One region of the Microbacterium sp. NPDC056736 genome, then DNA from elsewhere that is predicted to be linked to it. Evidence: predicted binding sites of a transcription regulator. Region 1 holds the regulator's gene; the other holds the start of a gene.

Evidence for each region. Region 1 encodes HspR, which represses chaperone genes until heat shock. Its sites were predicted from a motif close to AAGTTGAGTCNNNNNGACTCAACTT; they were not measured.
Region 2: a site for HspR is predicted at 8,285-8,309, ahead of ACFRAL_RS08260 (ATP-dependent Clp protease ATP-binding subunit). Genes of this name have one in related genera too.

Annotation. Positions count from the first base shown of each region.
Region 1 covers NZ_JBHTZE010000001.1:324,422-335,086, reverse strand. Annotated here, with positions in the region: gene dnaK (molecular chaperone DnaK) at 1-651, shown strand, start outside; gene ACFRAL_RS01525 (nucleotide exchange factor GrpE) at 654-1,280, shown strand; gene ACFRAL_RS01520 (DnaJ C-terminal domain-containing protein) at 1,299-2,297, shown strand; gene ACFRAL_RS01515 (heat shock protein transcriptional repressor HspR) at 2,329-2,808, shown strand; gene ACFRAL_RS01510 (hypothetical protein) at 2,818-3,465, opposite strand; gene ACFRAL_RS01505 (MmcQ/YjbR family DNA-binding protein) at 3,616-4,029, shown strand; gene ACFRAL_RS01500 (DUF2252 domain-containing protein) at 4,144-5,538, opposite strand; gene ACFRAL_RS01495 (AI-2E family transporter) at 5,650-6,747, shown strand; gene ACFRAL_RS01490 (DUF998 domain-containing protein) at 6,784-7,878, shown strand; gene ACFRAL_RS01485 (ion channel protein) at 7,879-9,243, opposite strand; gene ACFRAL_RS01480 (potassium channel family protein) at 9,355-10,170, shown strand; gene ACFRAL_RS01475 (SHOCT domain-containing protein) at 10,241-10,576, opposite strand; gene ACFRAL_RS01470 (DUF6325 family protein) at 10,606-10,665, opposite strand, start outside.
Region 2 covers NZ_JBHTZE010000003.1:183,762-194,426, reverse strand. Annotated here, with positions in the region: gene nrdE (class 1b ribonucleoside-diphosphate reductase subunit alpha) at 1-1,465, shown strand, start outside; gene nrdF (class 1b ribonucleoside-diphosphate reductase subunit beta) at 1,498-2,472, shown strand; gene ACFRAL_RS08285 (elongation factor G) at 3,209-5,269, shown strand; gene ACFRAL_RS08280 (hypothetical protein) at 5,421-6,083, shown strand; gene ACFRAL_RS08275 (class I SAM-dependent methyltransferase) at 6,087-7,196, opposite strand; gene ACFRAL_RS08270 (helix-turn-helix domain-containing protein) at 7,289-7,726, shown strand; gene ACFRAL_RS08265 (DUF3817 domain-containing protein) at 7,751-8,215, shown strand; gene ACFRAL_RS08260 (ATP-dependent Clp protease ATP-binding subunit) at 8,323-10,665, shown strand, end outside.

The sequences.
Region 1 (10,665 bases):
GACAACCAGCCGTCTGTCGCGATCCAGGTCTTCCAGGGCGAGCGCGAGTTCACCCGCGACAACAAGCCGCTGGGCACGTTCGAGCTGACCGGCATCGCGCCGGCGCCGCGCGGCGTCCCGCAGATCGAGGTCACCTTCGACATCGATGCGAACGGCATCGTCCACGTGTCGGCGAAGGACAAGGGCACCGGCAAGGAGCAGTCGATGACGATCACCGGCGGCTCGTCGCTGCCGAAGGACGACATCGAGCGGATGGTGCGCGAGGCCGAGGAGCACGCGGCCGAGGACAAGAAGCGTCGTGAGGCCGCCGAGATCCGCAACCAGGCCGAGACGCTGTCGTACTCGATCGAGAAGCTCATCAAGGAGAACGAGGAAAAGCTCCCGGCCGAGGTGAAGACCGAGGTGCAGGGCGACGTCGACGCGCTGAAGACCGCTCTGGCGGGCGAGGACGACGACGCCGTGAAGACCGCGTTCGACAAGCTCTCGCAGTCGCAGACGAAGCTGGGCGAGGCCATCTACGCCTCGAGCCAGGCCTCGCAGCCGACCGATGCCCCGACCGACGCGCCGGCCGGCGACCAGCAGGACCAGGCGACCTCCGATGAGGATGTCGTCGACGCCGAGGTCGTCGAAGACGAGGACGAGAAGAAGTAATCATGGCGAACAAGGACCACAATCCCGACCCGGTCGAAGAGCCGGAAGACGGCGGCGAGGTCCGGCCTGAGGGTGAGGGGCCGGAGGCGAACGCCTCCGGCCTCGCGCCGCAGGACGCGGGCGACGCCGACGGCGAAGAGCTGACCGTGGACGACATCCTGGGTGCGCAGCAGAACGCGGATGCCGCGGCCGAGGACGCCGTGATCGCCGACCTCGAGTCGCAGCTGCTGAACGACCTGAAGCGTTTGCAGGCGGAGTACGCCAACTACCGCCGCCGCACCGAGGAGCAGCGCGAGGTCGAGATCGAGCGCGCCAAGGGAGCGGTCGCGAAGGGCCTGCTGCCCGTGCTCGACGACCTCGACCGTGCCGAGAAGCACGGCGACCTCGAGGAGGGCTCGCCGTTCGCGGCGATCGCCGAGAAGCTCCGCGGCGTCGCCGAGCGGATCGGGCTCAGCACCTACGGTGCGTCCGGCGAGGTGTTCGACCCGCAGCAGCACGAGGCGATCTTCCAGGCGCCGACCCCGGGTGTGACCGAGACGACGATCCTCGAGGTCGTCGAGATCGGCTATCGGCTCGGCTCGGTGGAACTGCGTCCGGCGAAGGTCGTCGTCGCTGTGCCGGCCGAGTAGCACCGGAGAGGGGCATCCATGGCCAGTCAGGACTGGTTCGACAAGGACTTCTACTCGGTGCTCGGCGTCGCCAAGGACGTCAGCGAGGCGGACCTGAAGAAGACGTACCGCAAGCTCGCCCGCCGGTACCACCCCGACTCCAACCAGGGTGACGCGGCCGCCGAGGCGAAGTTCAAGGAGGTCAGCGAGGCGTACTCGGTGCTCTCCGACCCCGAGCAGCGCAAGGAGTACGACCAGATCCGCGCAATGGGCTCGGGTGCCCGCTTCACCGCGGGCGGCCAGGGCGGCGCCGGGGGCTTCGAGGATGTCTTCTCGATGTTCAACCAGGGCCGCGGTGCCCGGTACCAGTCAGCCGAGGACTTCGACGACATCTTCGCGATGTTCAATCAGCAGCAGCGCGGCACCGGGTTCGGCACGGGCCGGTTCGGGCAGCCGAGCGGGGGCTTCCGCGGCTACGGCGGCCCGACCCGGGGCGCCGACGTCACGGCGCGCACGACGATCGACTTCATCACGGCGACCAAGGGCGAGACGATCACGCTCCAGGGCGACGACGGCAAGCCCTTCAAGGTGAAGATCCCGGCCGGCGTGTCCGACGGGCAGAAGATCCGGCTCCGCGGCCGCGGCCGCCCGTCGCCCGACGGCGGCGAGCACGGCGACGTCGTGGTGCAGGTGGCCGTGCGGCCGCATCCGGTCTTCACGCGGGAGGGCCTGAACCTCCGGGTGGTCGTGCCGGTGACGTTCACCGAGGCGACGCTGGGTGCGACCATCGAGGTGCCGACCCTCGGCGGCGACCCGGTGCGGCTGCGCGTCGCGCCGGGCACCCCCTCCGGCCGCGTGCTGCGGGTGAAGGGTCGCGGAGTGCAGACGAGCAAGGGCACCGGCGATCTGCTCGCCGAGGTGCAGGTGGCCGTGCCGTCGCACCTCGACGACGCCGCCCGCGAGGCGCTCGAGCGGTTCCAGAGCCTGGAGCCGAAGGAGAACCCGCGCGCCGACCTCATGACGAAGGCGCGGGGCTGACATCCTCGTTTCGGGACGTGAGGAGGTGACGATGATGACCGAGAACGAGATCGACGAGGATGCCCCGATCTTCGCGATCGCCGTCGCCGCCGAGCTGTCGGGCATGCACCCGCAGACGCTCCGTCAGTACGACCGGCTGGGTCTGGTCGTGCCCGCCCGCACGCTGGGCGGCTCCCGGCGGTACTCACTGCGCCACGTGGAGCAGCTTCGCGAGGTCGCGCGCATGTCGTCCGACGGCATCGGCCTTCCGGCGATCATGCGCATCCTCGAGCTCGAGAACCGCGTGCAGGAGCTCCACGGCCGCGTGCGCGACCTCGAGGACCGCATGCGCGCCGAGCTCGAGAAGCGTCCGGGTGCGCGCGTCTTCGCGGCCGGCTCGACGGGCTCGGTGGTGACGCTGCGGCACGGCACCCGCGTGCGCCGGGCGACCGAGATCGTCGTGTGGCGCCCGCGCACACCGATCGCGCCGGCGACCGGCGATGCCGATCGGCCCGGCGGTCCGGCATCCTGAGCGGACGCCTCAGCGGCGGCTGGGGCGCAGCGCGCGCCAGATGATGAACGTGCCGGCGGCCACGATCGCCAGCGGCCAGGCCAGGTTCAGCACGAGAAGCCACTCCGACGCTCCCGCCAGCACGACGAGCGCGGCGATCGCGAGCGCCCCGGCAGGGATCAGCGCCCACCACCGGCGCGTCTGGCCGCCCGGCAGCAGCGCGACCAGTGCGAACGTCACGGCCGCGCCGGTCAGGAAGACGGCCCCGACGACGGGACCGCTCGCCGCCGCCGCGATGGCGGTGACGATCGAGAGCGTCAGCAGCACCCCGGCCGGGATGATCGCCCACCAGCGGCGGTGGTCTCGCAGGTAGATCGCCGCAAAGCCGACGCCGAGCAGGGCCAGCATCGGCACCTCGGTCCACTGGCCGAGTCCGTCGGGGTCGAGTTCCATCAGCGGTGTGACGGCGGCGCCGGCGAGCGCCGCACCGGGGATGGCGGCCCACCACGCGTCGGCGTCGGCGAAGAACACGTACCAGAACGCGCCGCTCACCACGGCCAGCACAGCGGCCCAGACGGGGCCGGGGATCGTCGCCCACCCGGCGGTCTGGATGAACAGCAGCACGCCGGCGACGAGGACGACCGCGCCGAGGGTGATCTGCACGGGCAGGCGCTTCATGATGTGCCTCACTTCCGGATCGAGCCCGCGAGGGCTCCACCGCACACGCTACGAGCGTGCGGGCACGCCCGGGTGAGCCGAAGGTCCCGTGGTGTCCGTGCGCCGGTGCAGCCGGTTACGCGGAAGCCACGGGTGCGACACCATGGGGGCATGGCGACCCTCGACGACGTGCGCGCCATCGCGCTCGACCTGCCGGACGTCGTCGAGCGCGTCGACGGGCACCGCGGCGGAGCGACCTGGCGCACACAGGCCGGCGCCTTCGTCTGGCAGCGCGGCCCGAGCCGGCGCGACCTCGAGCAGCTCGACGCGCTCGGCCGCAGCTGGCCGGCGGGCGACATCGTGGGCGTGCGCACCGACGGACTCCAGGTGAAAGAGGCGCTGCTCGAGACGTATCCCGACGCGTTCTTCACCATCCCGCACTTCGACGGCTTTCCCGCGGTGCTCGTGCGGCTCGACGCCGTCGCCGCCGATCACCTGCGCGAGGTGATCACCGACGCCTGGCTGCTCAAGGTCACCAAGCGCGTCGGACGGGAGTGGCTCGAGTCCCACCCGCCGTCCGCCTGACGCCGGGCAGGGAATCGGAGGTTCTCGGCGACACGCCGGGCCGAGGCATCCGTGCTCCGGCGTGTCTGCACAGACCTCCGACGCTGTGTCCGCACGCCGCAGCCAGGGCCGCGGTCAGACCGCGTCGACGTTGCGGTGCCGGCGGAAGAGCTCCCAGTCGGCGTGCGAGAGCGCGGCGTACGCGTACGCCCACTCCAGGATCGCCTCGCCGACGACCTTGCCGCGGCCGACGTATCCCGAGACCGTGGCCGCGTCGGGGGACTGGCCGTGCGCACGGGCGAGTGTCGCCGCGCACGCGTCGGCGTACCACCGGAAGGGGACGTCGTCGAGCGTGTCGATGTCGAAGCCGCCCTTCATGTCGTGGAACTGCCGCACGTAGAAGTCACGCTGGGCTCCCTCGGGCGACCGCCGCACGTGGCCGAGGAAGGGGTCTGAGACGGCCTGCAGGATGCGCTGCATCGCCACGACGCGGCCGCCCTCGCCGTGCTGCTCGATGTAGCGGGCCACCCCGGGCGGCTGCTCGATGCCGCCGTGCTCGATGAGGACGCTGCGACCGGCCTCCTTGCCCTGGAGGAGCAGCACCCCGTCGTCGCCGTCCTGCATCGACAGCAGGAAGCAGCGCGTGCCGACGCTGCCGACACCCACCACCCGCAGCGACACGTCCGAGAGCGAGTACTTCTGGAGGAGCGCGCGGATGTCGACGCTCACCGATTCGCGGAACTGGTCGAGCACGCTCAGCACGCGACCCTCCATGAGCGCGCCGACGTGCGTCATGGTGGGCGGTGACTCGACGAACACGACGCGCCCGGCCTCGTCGACCGTGGTGAGCTTGCGGGCGGCGCGCTTGCCGGTGCGCCGCTCGGCGTCGCGGACGGCGCCGGCGATGACGTCGCGGGTCTCGGCGTCCGCGGCCTCCTCGGCCGCGAGCGCATCGAACCGGTCGTAGTAGCGCTTCAGCGGGCTGCGCTTGGCGCCGGCGCGGAGCGACCGTGCGTAGGTGCGCACCGCCTCGAGCGCCGCGTCGCGGATCACCCGGTCGTCGCGCGACGTCGACTGGCCGGCGATGACGATGCTCGTGACGAGGCGCTTGAGGTCCCACTCCCAGGGCGCCCACGCGGCCTCGTCGAAGTCGTTCAGGTCGAACACGAGGGTGCGCTGCGGCGACCCGTACAGGCCGAAGTTGGCCACGTGCGCGTCGCCGCACGACCCGACGAGCAGATCGGTGCTCGGTGAGCGGCCGAGGTCTGCCGCCATGAGCGCCGCGGTGCCGCGATAGAACGCGAACGGGTTCGCCGCCATGCGCTCCGTGCGGATCGGGACCAGCTCGGGGACGCGCGTCTCGTCCTGCGCGTCGAGGATCCCCATCGGATCGCGCTCGCCGGTCGGCAGGACGGCCAGGGACTCGCGCGGCGTCCGCTCGCGCGCCGCACGGCCGTCGTCGAGGTGCTGCTGCAGCGATCGCGGGGCCGCCCAGCTCTGGGCGATCGGGCTCGTCTCGGTCAGTGACATGCGCTCAGTGTGGCATCACCGGACGCATGCGCGACAGGGAGCGCGGCCCGGCGCCCACGATGCGAGCGCGCCGTTCCCGCCGCGGTGCGAAGACCTCGGTACCCTGACGCCGTGACCCGCGCTGCGCCGCCCGCCCCGCCGGCACCCGTGCTGTCGCCGGGTGCGAGGGTGCTGATCGTGCTGGCGGCGTCCGTGATCGTGCTCGCGGGCGTGTACTTCGCGCGCGAGCTGGTCGGGCCGCTCGCTCTGGGCATCGTGCTCGTCGTGATCTGCGAGCCCGTCCGCCGCCCGCTCGATCGCCGCGGCTGGCCGCGGTGGGCGGGCACCACCGCGGTCATCCTCGTCGCCTACCTGGTGCTGGCGCTGATGGGACTGCTGCTGTGGGTGGCCGGCGCGGAGTTCGCGCAGCTCGTCAGGGACTACCTCGATCAGCTGCGTGGCGGCGTCGACGACTTCCGCGCCTGGCTCGCGTCGGCAGGGCTCGCCCAGGAGGCGACGGATGCCGCGGCCTCCGTCCTCGATCCGCAGGCGCTCGTGCAGCTCTTCTCGAGTTTCGGGGGGACGGTGCTCGCCGTCCTGACGGCGCTCTTCTTCGTCGTCTCGTACATCATCTTCACGGGGGCCGACGCGGCACGGTATCGCGACGCGGAGCGCGTGTTCGGCGCCGAGCGCCGACCGGTGCTCGCGCGGGTCCGGCGCCTGAACCGCGGCATCCGTCGCTACTACGTCGTGAACGCGTCGTTCGGCGCCGTCGTGGCGATCATCGACGGACTTGCCCTGTGGGCCTTGGGCGTGCCGGCGCCGATCGTGTGGGCGGTGCTGGCGTTCGTGACGAACTTCATCCCGAACATCGGCTTCGTCCTGGGCCTGATCCCGCCCGCGGTGCTCGCGTTCGTCGTGGGCGGCTGGCCGCTGCTGCTCGCGGTGATCGCGGTCTACAGCGTCGTCAACGTCGTGCTCCAGGTGCTCGTGCAGCCGAAGTTCGTCAGCGACGCCGTGGACCTCAGCCTCACGCTGAGCTTCTTCTCGGTGATCTTCTGGACCTTCGTCATCGGCCCGCTCGGCGCGATCCTGTCCATCCCGCTCACGCTCTTCGTCCGGGCGCTCGTCCTCGAGGGCGACCCCGGCTCGCTATGGTTGCGCTGGCTCTCCGGCGACCGCACCGCGACCCCCGCCGCCGCGGCGCGAGACGCCGCTTCTCCTTCCTGACCCGACCGCTCGCCCACCTCGCACCCGGAGGCAGTCATGACCCAGACCTCACTCGACTCGAAGGTCCCCGACGAGCCCGCGACGCGGCGCAGCCTCACCGCGACGCGGTTGCTCGACGCCTCCAGCGAGCGCTCGCTGGAATCCCTCGCCCTCGGCGTCGGCGCGCTCGCGTTCGTCGTCGTCGGGCTGGCCGCCCTCGCGGCGTTCGGGCTCCAGCCCGCGCCGATCGCCGGGCCCGGGTCTGCTGGACAGTTCGCCGCGATCGCCTCGGGCGTCACGGCGCTCGCCGCGGTGATCGCCGGCCGGTTCGCGGTCCACGTGCGCGACGGCCGCAGCCGGTTCGGCGTGCTGGACTACCTCGACGTCGCGGCCCTCGCCTTCGCGCACGGCGTCATCGCGCTCCTGGGCTGGACACTGCTGGCGGTCATCCTGGAGCAGGCGTTCATCGGCGCCCAGGTGTTCCCCGTGGCGGCGATCCTCCTCAGCGGTGCGGCGGCGGCGGCGAGCGGGTACGTCGCCTTCTACTCGGCGAGCCACATGGACCTGCAGCTGCTCGCCGCCGTCCTCGCCGTGTTCCTGGTGTTCGGAGTCCTCGCCAGCATGCTCACCGCCAGCGATCCGGACTGGTGGAAGGACAACCTGAGCGCCCTCGGCATGTCGTCGAACGTGTCGGCCTTCGCCTTCAACATCACGATCATCGTCGCCGGCTTCCTGGTGACGACGCTCGCGCGGTACTCCACGCGCGGCATCCCCACCGACAACCCGAAGGGCGTCGGGCGGGTTCGGGTCAGCCTGATCGTGGTCGGAGTGTTCCTCGGGCTGGTCGGGTTGTTCCCCGTCGACGATTTCTTCGCCCTGCACACCGGTGTCGCCTCCGGCATGGTCGTCGCGTACGGCGTGCTCGTCATCGGGCTGCCCCGATGGATCACCGGCATCCCGCGCGCGTTCGTGGTGCTCGGCTGGCTGTTCCTCGGGGTCACGCTCGTGCTGGCGGGGTTCTTCTTCGCCGGCTACTACACGCTCACGGCGGTGGAGCTGGTCGCCGGCATCCTGGTCTTCACGTGGATCGTGCTGTTCATCCGCAACGCCGCGGCCCTCGAGCAGGACTCGCGCGCGCCCGCAGCCGGCTGATCAGTCCCGGGTGGCCGACGTACCGTGCCCCGCCGATCGGCGTTCCCACGGCAGGGCGGCGGGCGACCGCTCGCGGGCGAGGTCCTCGGGCGTGATCAGCATCGGCCGCGCCCACGTGACCGCCAGCCACGCCGGCAGCACGATGATGCAGAGCATCGGCAGCACCGTGATGTCGTCCACCATCGCCACCGCCACGAACAGCGCGACCCAGCCGTCGCGGGCGATGGCGATCACCACGCCCAGCACGCCGCAGGCCACTGCGAGCGAGGGGGACATGCCCGGCACGAGTGCGCTGCCGAGGAGTCCCGCCGCCACTCCGAGGAAGACCGCGGGGAAGATCCGCCCGCCGCGGAAGCCGGCGGATGCCGCGACGACGAGCGCCGCCAGCTTCACGAGCAGGATCAGCACGAGCTGTGCCGGTGGGTGGTCGCCCGGGTCGGCGAGAAGCTCGGCGCTCTGATCCAGCCCCTTGAACAGGGTGAGGGGTCCGCCGATCGCGCCGAGGGCGCCCAGTACGATGCCCCCGGCGACGGTGAAGAGGAGCGGATGCCGCAGGGCGTGGAAGGCGCGGTGCACGAGGGGGAAGAGGTAGACGCCGACCAGCGCGAACGCGGCGGCCGCGCACGCGATGAGCGCGCCGCGGAGCAGATCGAGCGGCTGCGGTGTGCCGTAGGGCGCGAACGGCGCCGCCGCGCCGAAGCCGCCGCCGAGCACGAAGGTGGTGACCGAACCCGCTCCTGCGGCGACGAGCGGCAGGAACAGCTTGTCCCACAGCGACCCGCCCAACTCGAACCCGCCCACCATGCCGGTGAACACGAGGGCGGCGGCCACCGGCGTGCCGAACAGGGCGCCGATCGTCGCCGAGATCGCCAGCGCCCCCACGAGCGGCGCCGGCACCGCGCGCGCGATGCGGGCGACGAGGGCCACCGCCAGCGAGACGTTCACCGCGATGATCGGGTTCTCGGGCCCGAGGCTCACCCCTCCGGCGAGGCTCAGGATGAGCACCACCGCGAGCCCGGGGAGGGCGGACAGCGGAATCGGTGTCGCGGCCAGCTCGGTGGTGGCTGAGTCGGGCCCCGCATGCCCGGGCACGAGCCACACCACCATCCCCACCGCGACGCCGGTGGCGGTGAGGACGGCGAAGATCCACCACCCCGAGTCCGGGTCGATGCCGAGGGAGCCCGGGATGCTCGTCCACAGCACATCCTCGAGCCGGTCGGCGATCTCCTCGAGCACCCGGAGCGTGAGCGCCGACAGCACGCCGATGAGGATCGCGGGGATGGACAGCAGCACGAGGCGGCGGACGGTGAGCCGCGGCGCCGGTGCTGCGGCCGGCTCCGGCGAGGGCGCGGTGGGGCCCGACATGGCCACACCCTAGCGGCCGGGACGCGCGCATCGCGAGCGATGCGCGGTGCGATCCCGGCGCGCGGGCGCGCCTGCGGGCCGTCGCGCGGCCCCATGCGCCATGATTCGGCTGTGGACGAGCGAACCTGGCATGCACGCACCGAGACGGTGCTCGTCATCGCCGGGCTCGCCTACCTGGTGGCGTACTCGTGGCGGGTGATCGCCGACCTCGACGGGACGGCCCGCACGATCGCGACGACGGTCGTGTTCGTCACGTGGGCGATGTTCATCGTCGACTATCTCGTCCGGCTCATGCTGGCGGAGGACCGTCGCACCTGGTTCCGCACCCACCTCGCCGCGCTGACGTTCGCCCTCATCCCCGTGCTGCGCCTGGTGCGTCTGCTGCGGGTGATCACGCTGATGCCGGGCCTGAGAACCACGGCCGGCGGGGTGCTGCGCACCCGCATCCTCGTCTACGGCGCCGGCGCCTCGGCCATCCTCGTCTACATCGCGTCGCTGGCGGTGCTCGAGGCCGAGCGCCATGCGCCGGATGCCGACATCACGTCGTTCGCGATCGCCCTCTGGTGGTCGTGCGTCACGGTGACGACGACGGGTTTCGGCGACTACGTGCCGGTGACGGATGCCGGGCGATGGGTGGGCGTGGGACTGATGCTGGGCGGAGTGGCGCTGGCCGGCGTCATCACCGCGACGCTGGCGTCGTGGGTGCTCGAGCGGGCCGCCCGCGATCGCGACGACCAGGAGCCCGCGACCCGCGCCCAGGTGCGTGCGCTCATGGCGCGGATCGAGGAGCTGTCCGCGCGACCTCCGGGCGGTGATGCCGGACCCGGCGGACGGCCGTCCGGAAACCCTCCGACCGGCGGTGGGGGAGGCGGACACCATCATCCGGACGGGATCGGCGACGGCGGGGACGACCGGCCGGGCGGCTGAGCGGCTGCGCGCCGCGCCGGAACGGCGAGAGGGCCGCCCCCCAGGGAAGCGGCCCTCCGGCGTGCGGCGGTCAGCCGAGCAGCTTGGCCTTCGCGGCGGTGAACTCCTCGTCCGAGAGGATCCCCTGCGCGTGCAGCTGGGCGAGCTGGCCGAGCTTGGCCATCATGTCGTCGCCCGCGGCCGGCGCCGCCGGCGCAGGCGCCTGAGCGGCCTGGGCGTTGGCGACGGCCTGGGCTGCGGCCTGGTCCATGGCGGCCTGCTGCTGGGCGGCCTCATAGGCCTCCTGCTGCGACTGCTCGTAGTACTTCTCCTGCTGGCGGTGCTGGACGCGCCCCGAGACGGCGGTCGCAGTGCCGGCGACCACCGCCGTGCGGGCGGCCATTCCGATGAGGCCGGGGCGGCCCATTCTTCCCAGTGGCATGTCTTTCTCCTCCTTCAGTCCGCGTGCTCGGAGAGGAACGCGTTGACGACGGGTGCGGGGATGCCCTCGCGGGC
Region 2 (10,665 bases), on a different contig from region 1:
GAACCAGTCCTCGGGCATCATCCCGGTGATGAAGCTCCTCGAAGACAGCTTCAGCTACGCCAATCAGCTGGGCGCCCGTCAGGGTGCCGGCGCGGTGTACCTCAACGCCCACCACCCCGACATCATGCGGTTCCTCGACACCAAGCGCGAGAACGCCGACGAGAAGATCCGCATCAAGACGCTGTCGCTCGGCGTCGTGGTGCCGGACATCACCTTCGAGCTTGCCAAGAACGACGAGGACATGTACCTCTTCTCGCCGTACGACGTCGAGCGCGTCTACGGCCAGCCCTTCGGCGACGTCTCGGTCACCGAGAAGTACCGCGAGATGGTCGACGACCCGCGCATCAAGAAGACGAAGATCAACGCCCGCGAGTTCTTCCAGACGCTGGCCGAGATCCAGTTCGAGTCGGGCTACCCGTACATCATGTTCGAGGACACGGTGAACAAGGCCAACCCGATCAAGGGCCGGATCAACATGTCCAACCTGTGCTCCGAGATCCTCCAGGTCAACACGCCGACGACCTACAACGAGGACCTCTCGTACGCGCAGATCGGCAAGGACATCTCCTGCAACCTGGGCTCCCTCAACATCGCCCTCGCGATGGACGGCGGCAACCTGGCCAAGACGGTGGAGACCAGCATCCGCGCCCTCACCGCCGTCAGCGACCAGAGTCACATCCGCTCCGTCCGCTCGATCGAGGACGGCAACGACCGTTCGCACGCGATCGGCCTCGGGCAGATGAACCTCCACGGCTACCTGGCGCGCGAGCACGTGCACTACGGCTCGGAAGAGGGCGTCGACTTCACGAACATCTACTTCTACTCGGTGCTCTTCCACGCGCTGCGCGCGTCGAACAGGATCGCCATCGAGCGCGGCGAGGTGTTCGACGGCTTCTGGGATTCCAAGTACGCGACCGGCGAGTTCTTCGACAAGTACATCGACCAGGCATGGGTCCCGGCGACCGACAAGGTGAAGGACATGTTCGCCGGTCACCACATCCCGACGCAGGACGACTGGCGCGAGCTGAAGGCGTCGATCCAGCAGCACGGCATCTACAACCAGAACCTGCAGGCGGTGCCGCCCACCGGCTCGATCTCGTACATCAACAACTCCACCTCGTCGATCCACCCGATCGCGGCCAAGATCGAGATCCGCAAGGAGGGCAAGCTCGGCCGCGTCTACTACCCGGCCGCGTTCATGACGAACGACAACCTGGAGTACTACCAGGACGCCTACGAGATCGGCTACGAGAAGGTCATCGACACGTACGCCGCCGCCACCCAGCACGTGGACCAGGGGCTGTCGCTGACGCTGTTCTTCAAGGACACCGCCACGACGCGCGACATCAACAAGGCCCAGATCTACGCCTGGCGCAAGGGCATCAAGACGATCTACTACATCCGTCTGCGGCAGATGGCGCTCGAGGGCACGGACATGTCCGAGTGCGTCTCGTGCACGTTGTGATCCGACCTGAGACTTTCGGAGAAGAAGGAAAGATGAGCGAGAAGCTCCAGCTCCTGGATCACGTCCAGGCCATCAACTGGAACCGTATCCAGGACGACAAGGACCTCGAGGTGTGGAACCGCCTCGTGAACAACTTCTGGCTGCCCGAGAAGGTGCCGCTGTCCAACGACATCCAGTCGTGGAACACGCTCACCCCCGAGGAGCAGACCCTCACCATGCGGGTGTTCACCGGGCTCACCCTGCTCGACACGATCCAGGGCACCGTCGGCGCCGTTTCGCTGATCCCGGACGCCCTCACCCCGCACGAGGAGGCCGTCTACACGAACATCGCGTTCATGGAGTCGGTGCACGCCAAGTCGTACTCGTCGATCTTCTCGACGCTGTGCTCGACGAAGGAGATCGACGAGGCGTTCCGCTGGTCGGTGGAGAACGAGAACCTTCAGAAGAAGGCTCAGATCGTCATGGAGTACTACCGAGGCGACGAGCCCCTCAAGCGCAAGGTCGCCTCGACCCTGCTGGAGTCGTTCCTGTTCTACTCGGGCTTCTACCTGCCGATGCACTGGTCGAGCCGCGCCAAGCTCACCAACACCGCCGACCTCATCCGCCTCATCATCCGCGACGAGGCCGTGCACGGCTACTACATCGGCTACAAGTTCCAGCGCGGGCTCGAGAAGGTCGATGAGGCCACCCGCAACGACATCAAGGACTACACGTTCTCGCTGCTGTACGAGCTCTACGACAACGAGGTGCAGTACACGCAGGACCTCTACGACGGCGTCGGTCTCACCGAGGACGTCAAGAAGTTCCTGCACTACAACGCCAACAAGGCCCTCATGAACCTGGGCTACGAGGCGATGTTCCCCGCCACGGTCACGAACGTGAACCCGGCGATCCTGTCGGCTCTCTCGCCGAACGCCGACGAGAACCACGACTTCTTCTCGGGGTCGGGCTCGTCGTACGTCATCGGCAAGGCCGAGGCCACCGAAGACGAGGACTGGGACTTCTAGATCACCCCCGGGCCGCGGCGGGTGAATCGCCGTGCGGCCGGCCTCCGGACAGTCACGAGCGCCCCGGCGTTCCTCACCCTCGGGTGGGGATGCCGGGGCGTTTCGCGCGCAGCGCATTGTCCCCCGAATGGGGGACACGGTAGTGTTGCGGCCGGGTGGGGAGCGAGGTCCTGGGAATATGACCTCTCCTCGGCCGACTGGGGAATCTCTGGGGCTACGCCGCCGACCTTCCCCGTGCGCACCCCCCGGCGCATAGGAGGGTCCCTCGGACGCTGCAGATAGAGCCTGTAGCGTCCGAGGGACCTGGGCGTCCCCGCAGCGTTGTCACACGCCCATTGGGGAGGGGCTCGGCACTGGGGATGCCTTCGTAACGCGGCCGAACATGTGCGGGGATCGACCCGGTGCCACCATACCGAGTGGACACGGCGTTTTTCGCGATCCTCGCGCGAGGCGCGCCGTACAGGTGTTTCACAGGATCGCTCCGAACCCGCCGACGAACTCCCCGAAGTCGCGTAATAGACACCCCGGTGCGGTGTCTCTTCAATGGGGGATGACGCCGGAGCCCCGGTCCGGTGCCCCGGCCGCGAGTCCCGAGCTTGCGGCTACCGGGGGTGCCGACATTCTCGCGTCGGCCCCCCGGTCATATCTCCCCTCGACCGATCGCCATCTGGCGCCGTCGCGGCTTCCCCGACACGATGGACCTAGTCGTGAGTCCGCACCGTCGCGGGAGGTCTTCGTGGATGCCGCGTCCCCTGTCACACATCGCACCGTCGCGCTCATCGGGGCCAGCGGCGCCGGCAAGACGACACTCGCCGAGGCCCTGCTGCACCGCGCCGGTGCGATCCCGAGAATGGGGAGCGTCGAGCAGGGCACCACCGTGTGCGACTTCGAGGCCGAGGAGACCGCGCGAGGCGTGTCGCTGGGACTGTCGCTGGCGTACCTGGTGTGGGCGGCCGAGGGCGGCAGCACCGCGCTGACGCTGGCCGACACGCCGGGGCATCCTGATTTCATCGGCGCGGTCGACGCCGCGCTGTCCGTCGCCGACGTCGCCGTCGTCGCCGTCAGCGCCGTGGACGGCGTGACGGCGGGCACGAAGGCGGCGTGGGCGGCCGCCGAGGGGGCCGGTGTCCCGCGCATCGTCGTCGTGACGCAGGAGGACCGGGCGCGCGCCGACTTCCGCCGCGTGCTGGGAGAGCTGCGGAGCACGTTCGGCTCGCGGCTCGTGCCGCTGGAGCTTCCCGTGGGCGAGGAGCAGGGCTTCCATGCCATCGCCGACGTGCTCGGCGAGCACCTGCTGGTGTACGACGAGGGCGGTCGTCATCAGGAGGAGCCCATCCCCGCCGACATCGCCGACGAGGAGCACCGGCTCCACCAGGATGCGACCGAGGAGATCGTGTCGCACGACGACGCCCAGCTGGAGGCGTACCTCGACGGCGACGAGCCGTCCGCCCGCGAGCTCGGCCGCACCCTCGCGAAGGAGGTCGCCGCGAACGAGGCCGTCCCCGTGCTGCTGTGCTCCGCCGGCTCGGAGGCCGGCGTCGACCGCGTGCTGGATCTGCTCTGCGAGCTCGCTCCCGCGCCGGGGACGAGAGACGGGTCGATCCGCATCGGCGTCGACGACGACGGCGAGGGCGGTACCGAGCAGGCGGTCGCGATCGACGCGGCCGGCGAGCCGCTGGTGCATGTTTTCCGCACGCTGGCCGATCCGTTCGTCGGACAGGTCGCGATGCTCAAGGTGCTCTCCGGGGTGCTCCGGCCGGGCGACCGGCTGCACAACGCGACGACCGGTGCGGACGAGCGGATGCCGGCCCTGTTCCGGCTGCGCGGCGCCGAGCACCTCCCTGCCGACGCTCTCCGCGCCGGCGACGTGGGCGCGGTGGCCAAGCTCGCCGGCACGCCGTCGGGCTCGCTGCTGTGGAGCAGGCCGCGCACCGGTGCGCGGCCGAGGCGCCTGCCGGAGCGGCATCCGGTGTACGCGGTGAGCCTGGAGCCGGTCTCGCAGTCCGACGACGCGAAGCTGACGACCGCGCTCGCGCGGCTCGTATCGGACGACCCGACGCTCGTGGTCGATCGTGCAGGCGGGGCGACGGTCCTCCGGGGCCTCGGCGACACGCACGTCGCGGTGGCCGTCGAGCGACTGGCCCGCGTGCTGGGCGTGCACGTCGAGACCTCGCCGGCGCCGGTCGCCTACCGGGAGACGATCGCGGGCACGGCCAGCGCTGAGGGCAAGCTGAAGAAGCAGTCGGGCGGTCACGGGCAGTTCGCCGTCGTGCAGTTGCGCGTCTCGCCGCTGGCGCCCGGCGGCGGGTTCGAGTTCCAGGACTCCGTCGTGGGCGGTGCCGTACCCCGCTCCTACATCCCCGCCGTCGAGAGGGGTGCCCGTGACGCGCTGGCGACGGGAGGGCCGCAGGGGCATCCAGTGGTCGACGTGCGCGTGGAGCTCTACGACGGCAAGGCGCACTCGGTCGACTCGTCCGAGATGGCGTTCCGCACGGCGGCATCGCTGGGGGTGAAGGCGGCACTGGCGCAGGCGGGCACCGTGCTGCTGGAGCCGGTCTCGAGGGTGACCGTCACCGTCCCGGCGACACTGCAGGGCCCGGTTCTCACCGACCTCGCCGGCCGCAGGGCTCGCGTCGGTTCCACCGAGCGCAGCGACGACGGCCGCGCTCGCATCAGGGCGACGGTCCCAGACTCCGAACTGCGCCGATACGTGCTCGACCTGCGCTCGCTCACCGCCGGCCAAGGTGAGCTCGAGATCGTGCCGGAGCGTTACGAGCCGGCCAACGGGGTGCGCTGACGGGGCGCCCGCTCCGCACCGGCACGCGCCCGGAGGCGAATTAAGCCGAACGCGTGACACGGGGCCGTCCGCGTTCCTACAGTGGTCACATCGACGCGGGCTGTGGGAGCCTGCGGACCGGTGTCGCACGCGGTGGAATGGGGAGTGGGCCGTGGAGATGGACTCGGGATCCAAGGGCGATGCGGCCACCGCCGCGCCGGTGACGCGCGGAACGCTGATCTGGTTCGGCCTCGCGTTCGTGCTGCTGTCCTTCTTCGCCGCCTTCCTCGGGTCGTGGCTGGCGAGGAGCGTCGACACGGCGGACCCCGCCCCGTCGCCTTCCGCCACCGTCGCGACGCCCGAGTACGACGAGGTGCTCGCCGACGTGCTGCCGGCGGGCTCCGCCGTGCGGGCGGGCTCGGGACCGCCGGAGTCGGGCAAGGGGTATGAAGGCGACGTGTACATCGACATCCTGACCGCGGACCTGTATCTGTTCCAGGAGGACTGGTCCTTCGTGGCGAACCTGCGGGACGCGGCGGCTGAGAACCTCAGCGGCGAGCAGGGCCCGGAGGGCGCCCAGGGCCCCGCCGGCCCGCAGGGCGAGCAGGGCGAGGAAGGCGAGCAGGGCGAGCAGGGGGAGCAGGGGGAGCAGGGGGAGCAGGGTGCGCCCGGCACCCAGGTGCTGCTCGGCACGTCGGAACCCGACGCGGACGCCTGCGCGACGGACGGAGATGTCTTCATCGACACCGTGACGGTGCAGTTCTACCAGTGCGCGGCCGGCGAGTGGGTGCTGTTCGGCCCGACGCCCGCGCCCGAGCCGTCGCCGGACGAGTAGACCTCAGCGTCGCGTCGACGCGGTGACCGTGAACTTGGCGTTCCGGCCGATCTGCGTCGTCGGGCCCACGACGCGCTCGAGTGCGGAGCGGTACCGCAGGCCGGAGTTCCACACCGCCCACAGCCGCCCGCTCGGCTGGAGCACGCGGGCGGCCTCGGCGAACATGAGCGGGGCGATGCCCTCGTGCACCGCTGAGCCGGAATGGAAGGGCGGGTTGAGGGCGATGAAGGCAGCGCTGCGGTCGGCCCGCGAACGCAGCATGTCGTCGCGGACCACCTCGACGCGGTCCGCGACGGAGTTCGCGGCCGCCGTGGCCAGGGCGGATGCCACGGCGGCGGCGGACTGGTCCGTCGCGAGCACGCGCAGCCCTGGATTGCGCAGGGCGAGCGCGGTGGCGATCACGCCGGTGCCGCAGGCGAAGTCGATGGCCGGCGACGCGCGATCGTCTACGAGGGGGAGATGCTCCAGGAGGAACCGGGTGCCGATGTCGATCGAGGGGCCGGCGAACGCGCCGCCGAACGCGCACACGACGAGGCCGTCGTGCACCTGCATCCGGGGCTCTGGGTCTGCGCCGCCGCGGGGCTCACGGGCGACGAGCACCCGCGACTTCTGGCGGGCGTGGCTGACGTCCAGCCGTGCGAATCGCTCGCGCAGGACGTCGTTCATCGCGAGCGACATGTGCTTCACCCGCCCGCCCGCGTAGACCTCCACGTCGCGGGCCGCGTGCGCCGCGACCAGCCCGGCGATGTCGCGCAGGGCGTCGAGGGAGCGCGGCAGGCGCAGCAGCACGACCCGCGCGTCGCGCACCAGCTCCGGGTCCAGCGGCAGCGACGAGAAGGCGTCACCCAGGCCGCAGCGCGCGGCGTTGGCGGCCAGTGCCCGCTCGCCGGTGAGCGGGTCCTGGTGGACGCGGACGCCGCGCGCCCCCTCGGCCGCTGCGCCCAGCGTGAGGGCGCCGTACCCGTCGCCGATGACGACGAGCTCGCCGGCGTCGGCTCTGCGACGAGCGGCGGCCGATTCGTCGAGGAGCAGCCGGTCCGCAGCATCCGCCGCCAGGAGATCGGGAGCCTCGACGTCGGGCCACCGCCGCAGACCGTCGATCGAGAACGTCACCGTCCCACGGTATCGGTCGCCGCGTGGGATGGATCGGCCGCCCGGCCGCGGATGAGCGGCGCTCGGACGCGCCGGGGGCTAGCATTTAGCCCGTGTCCGAGCGTCCGTTCAGCCCCGTCATCGCGCTGCTGACGGTGGCGAGCGTGTGGGACCAGCACCTCGGCGCCCAGCTGCGCGACCTCGGGCTCACCACCAGGAAGTACGGGCTGCTCGCGCACATCGACGTGACCCCGGGCATCTCCTTCAGCGAGCTCGCCCGCCGCTCTCAGATCACGGTGCAGTCCGCGCACACCGCCGTGCAGACCCTCGTGGACGCCGGACTCGTCGCCGACGCCACCGCGCATGCCGGAGCGGCGTCCGATCTTCGCGTCACCGACCGTGGCGGCGCGGTGCTTCGGGCAGCCGAGGAGCGACTGGCCAGTCTCGACGCCGCCCTCGCGGAGGGCGCGCCGGAACTCGCCACCGCGCTCGAGGGACTCCATGAGGAGCCCTACGGGTTGGACCGCCCCACACGGCTTCAGGGAACCTGAAGGAGTTTCAGCTACGCTGAAGGTGTGTTTCGCAACCCGCATTCGCTGTTCCGCTTCCTCGCCATCGCGGAAGCCGTCTCCTGGACCCTCCTCATCGCCGGACTCATCGCCCGTGCCGCCACGGGGTGGGCGCCGGGCGTCACCATCGGCGGCGGCATCCACGGCTTCATCTTCCTGTCGTACGCGGCGACGGTCGTCCTCGTCGCGCTGAACAACCGGTGGCGGGTCGCCCCGACCGCCGTCGCACTCGTCAGTGCCGTGATCCCCTATGCGACGATCCCGACCGAGCTGTGGCTGCAGCGCACCGGACAGCTGGCAGGAGCGTGGCGGCTGGAGGAGACCGATGACCCGCGGGACGCGAGCTGGTTCGACCGGCTGATGCGCTGGTTCCTGCGGCGGCCGTGGGTTCTCGGTGCGCTCATCGCGCTCGCGGTGATCGCGCTCTTCGTGGTGCTGCTGATCCTCGGCCCGCCCGGCGGGCGAGACTGAGCCGTCACCGCCGGGAATAGCCCGCGCCCGAGCTCGCGTTGAAGTTGACATCGCAGGTATCAAGTTCAAGACTTGATACTCGTCCACTCAAGTTCAGGAGAGACGGAATGCCCGAAGACTTCACCCCACAGGCCGGCGGCGAGGAGAGCTCGTTCGACGAGTTCCTGGCACGCTACCTCGCGGGGGAGCGTGCGCGCGCAGAGCGCTCCATCGATCTCAGCCGGTACCTCGGCGCCCGCACGCAGGAGCTCCTCCAGCGCGCCGGCAGGTACGCGCTCGAGCGCGGACAGCACGAGCTGGACGCCCTCCACGTGCTGCGCGTCCTCGTCTCCGAGCCCCCGGCCCGGGACGCGGTCCGTCGCATCGGCGCCGACGTCGCGGCGATCGTGCGCGCCGCGGAGGACCGCCTCCCCGCGGCGTCGGCGGCTGCCGACGTCGACGGGGCCGTCGTCACCTCGTCGGTGCAGCGCGCCCTGTTCCACGCCTTCCAGGTGGCGCGCTCATCCGGCTCGACGTACGTCGACCCCGAGCACCTCTTCTTCGCGCTGGTGCTGGCGCAGGACACCCCTGCCGGTCAGGTGCTGGCACGGGCCGGCGTGACCGCCGAGGCGCTCACGCAGGGCGCCCGCGAGACGGTGTCGCCGTCCGCGGCACCCGACGGCGATGACGAGACGGATGCCGCGGCATCCGGCACCCCCATGCTCGCCGCGTACGGCACCGACCTGACGGCTCGCGCCGCGGCCGGCGAACTCGACCCGGTGATCGGGCGGGCCGACGAGATCGAGCAGACGATCGAGATCCTGAGCCGCCGCACCAAGAACAACCCCGTGCTCGTCGGCGAGGCCGGCGTGGGCAAGACCGCCATCGTGGAGGGACTCGCCCAGGCCATCGTCGACGGCGCGGTGCCGGAGCAGCTGCTCGGCCGGCGCGTGGTCTCGCTCGACCTGCCCGCGATGCTCGCGGGCACGCGCTACCGCGGCGACTTCGAGGAGCGCCTCACCAAGACGATGGACGAGATCGCCGCCCGCAAGGGCGAGCTGATCGTCTTCATCGACGAGGTGCACACCGTCGTCGGTGCGGGCGGCGCCGGTGACGGCGGCATGGACGCGGGGAACATCCTCAAGCCACGGCTCGCGCGCGGCGACCTGCACCTCGTCGGTGCGACCACGCTCAAGGAGTACCGCCTCATCGAGAAGGACCCGGCGCTGGAGCGCCGGTTCCAGCCGGTGAAGGTGGGCGAGCCCTCGATCGAGGACGCCGTGCTCATCCTGCGGGGCCTCAAGTCCGCGTACGAGGAGCACCACGGCATCGTGTACACCGACGAGGCGCTGCGGGCCGCCGTCGAGCTCAGCGACCGCTATCTCACCGAGCGCGTCCTGCCCGACAAGGCGATCGACCTCATCGACCAGGCCGGTGCGCGGCTGCGGCTGCGCTTGGGCGCCCAGGTCGACGTGAGCGGTCTGATCGAGCGGCTGGCGACCCTCGAGGCGGACAAGAACGCCGCCGTCTCGGCCGAGCACTACGAGGAGGCGTCGCGCATCCGCGACGAGATCGGCGACGTGCAGGGGCGGATCGAGCGGGCGACCGCTGCCGGCGCCGCGACCCGCGCGGACGCGATCGTCGACGAGCCGGAGATCGCCGCGGTGATCAGCCGTGCGACCGGCATTCCGGTGAACCGCCTCACCGAGACCGAGCGGGAGCGCCTCGCGGCGCTCGAGGACGAGCTGCACGGCCGTGTGATCGGCCAGGACGACGCGGTGACCGCCGTCGCCAAGGCGGTGCGACGCAACCGCACGGGCATGGGCGACGCCCGGCGCCCGGTCGGGTCGTTCCTCTTCCTCGGCCCGACGGGCGTCGGCAAGACGGAGCTCGCCAAGGCGCTCGCGGCGAGTCTCTTCGACGACGAGGGCGCCGTCATCCGCTTCGACATGAGCGAGTTCGGCGAGCGGCACACGGTGTCGCGGCTGGTCGGCGCTCCTCCCGGATACGTCGGCTACGACGAGGCCGGCCAGCTCACCGAGCGCGTGCGGCGCAACCCGTACTCGATCGTGCTGTTCGACGAGATCGAGAAGGCGCACCCCGACGTGTTCAACTTGCTCCTGCAGGTGCTCGACGACGGGCGCCTCACCGACGGGCAGGGCCGCACGATCGACTTCCGCAACACCGTGATCGTCATGACGTCCAACCTCGGCTCGGAGTTCCTCGCCTCGCGCGGCGGCGCCATCGGATTCCTCCCCGACGGGGGCGGTCCGACCGGCTTCGGATCGGAGAAGGATCTGCGCGATCGCGTGTTCGGCAAGCTCCGCGAGGCGATGCGACCCGAGTTCCTCAACCGCATCGACGAGATCGTGCTGTTCCGCAAGCTCGAGAAGCCGCAGCTCGAGCGCATCGTCCGCCTGCTGCTGGGGGCATCCGAGTCGCGTCTGGCCAGGCGCGAGGTCGACCTCATC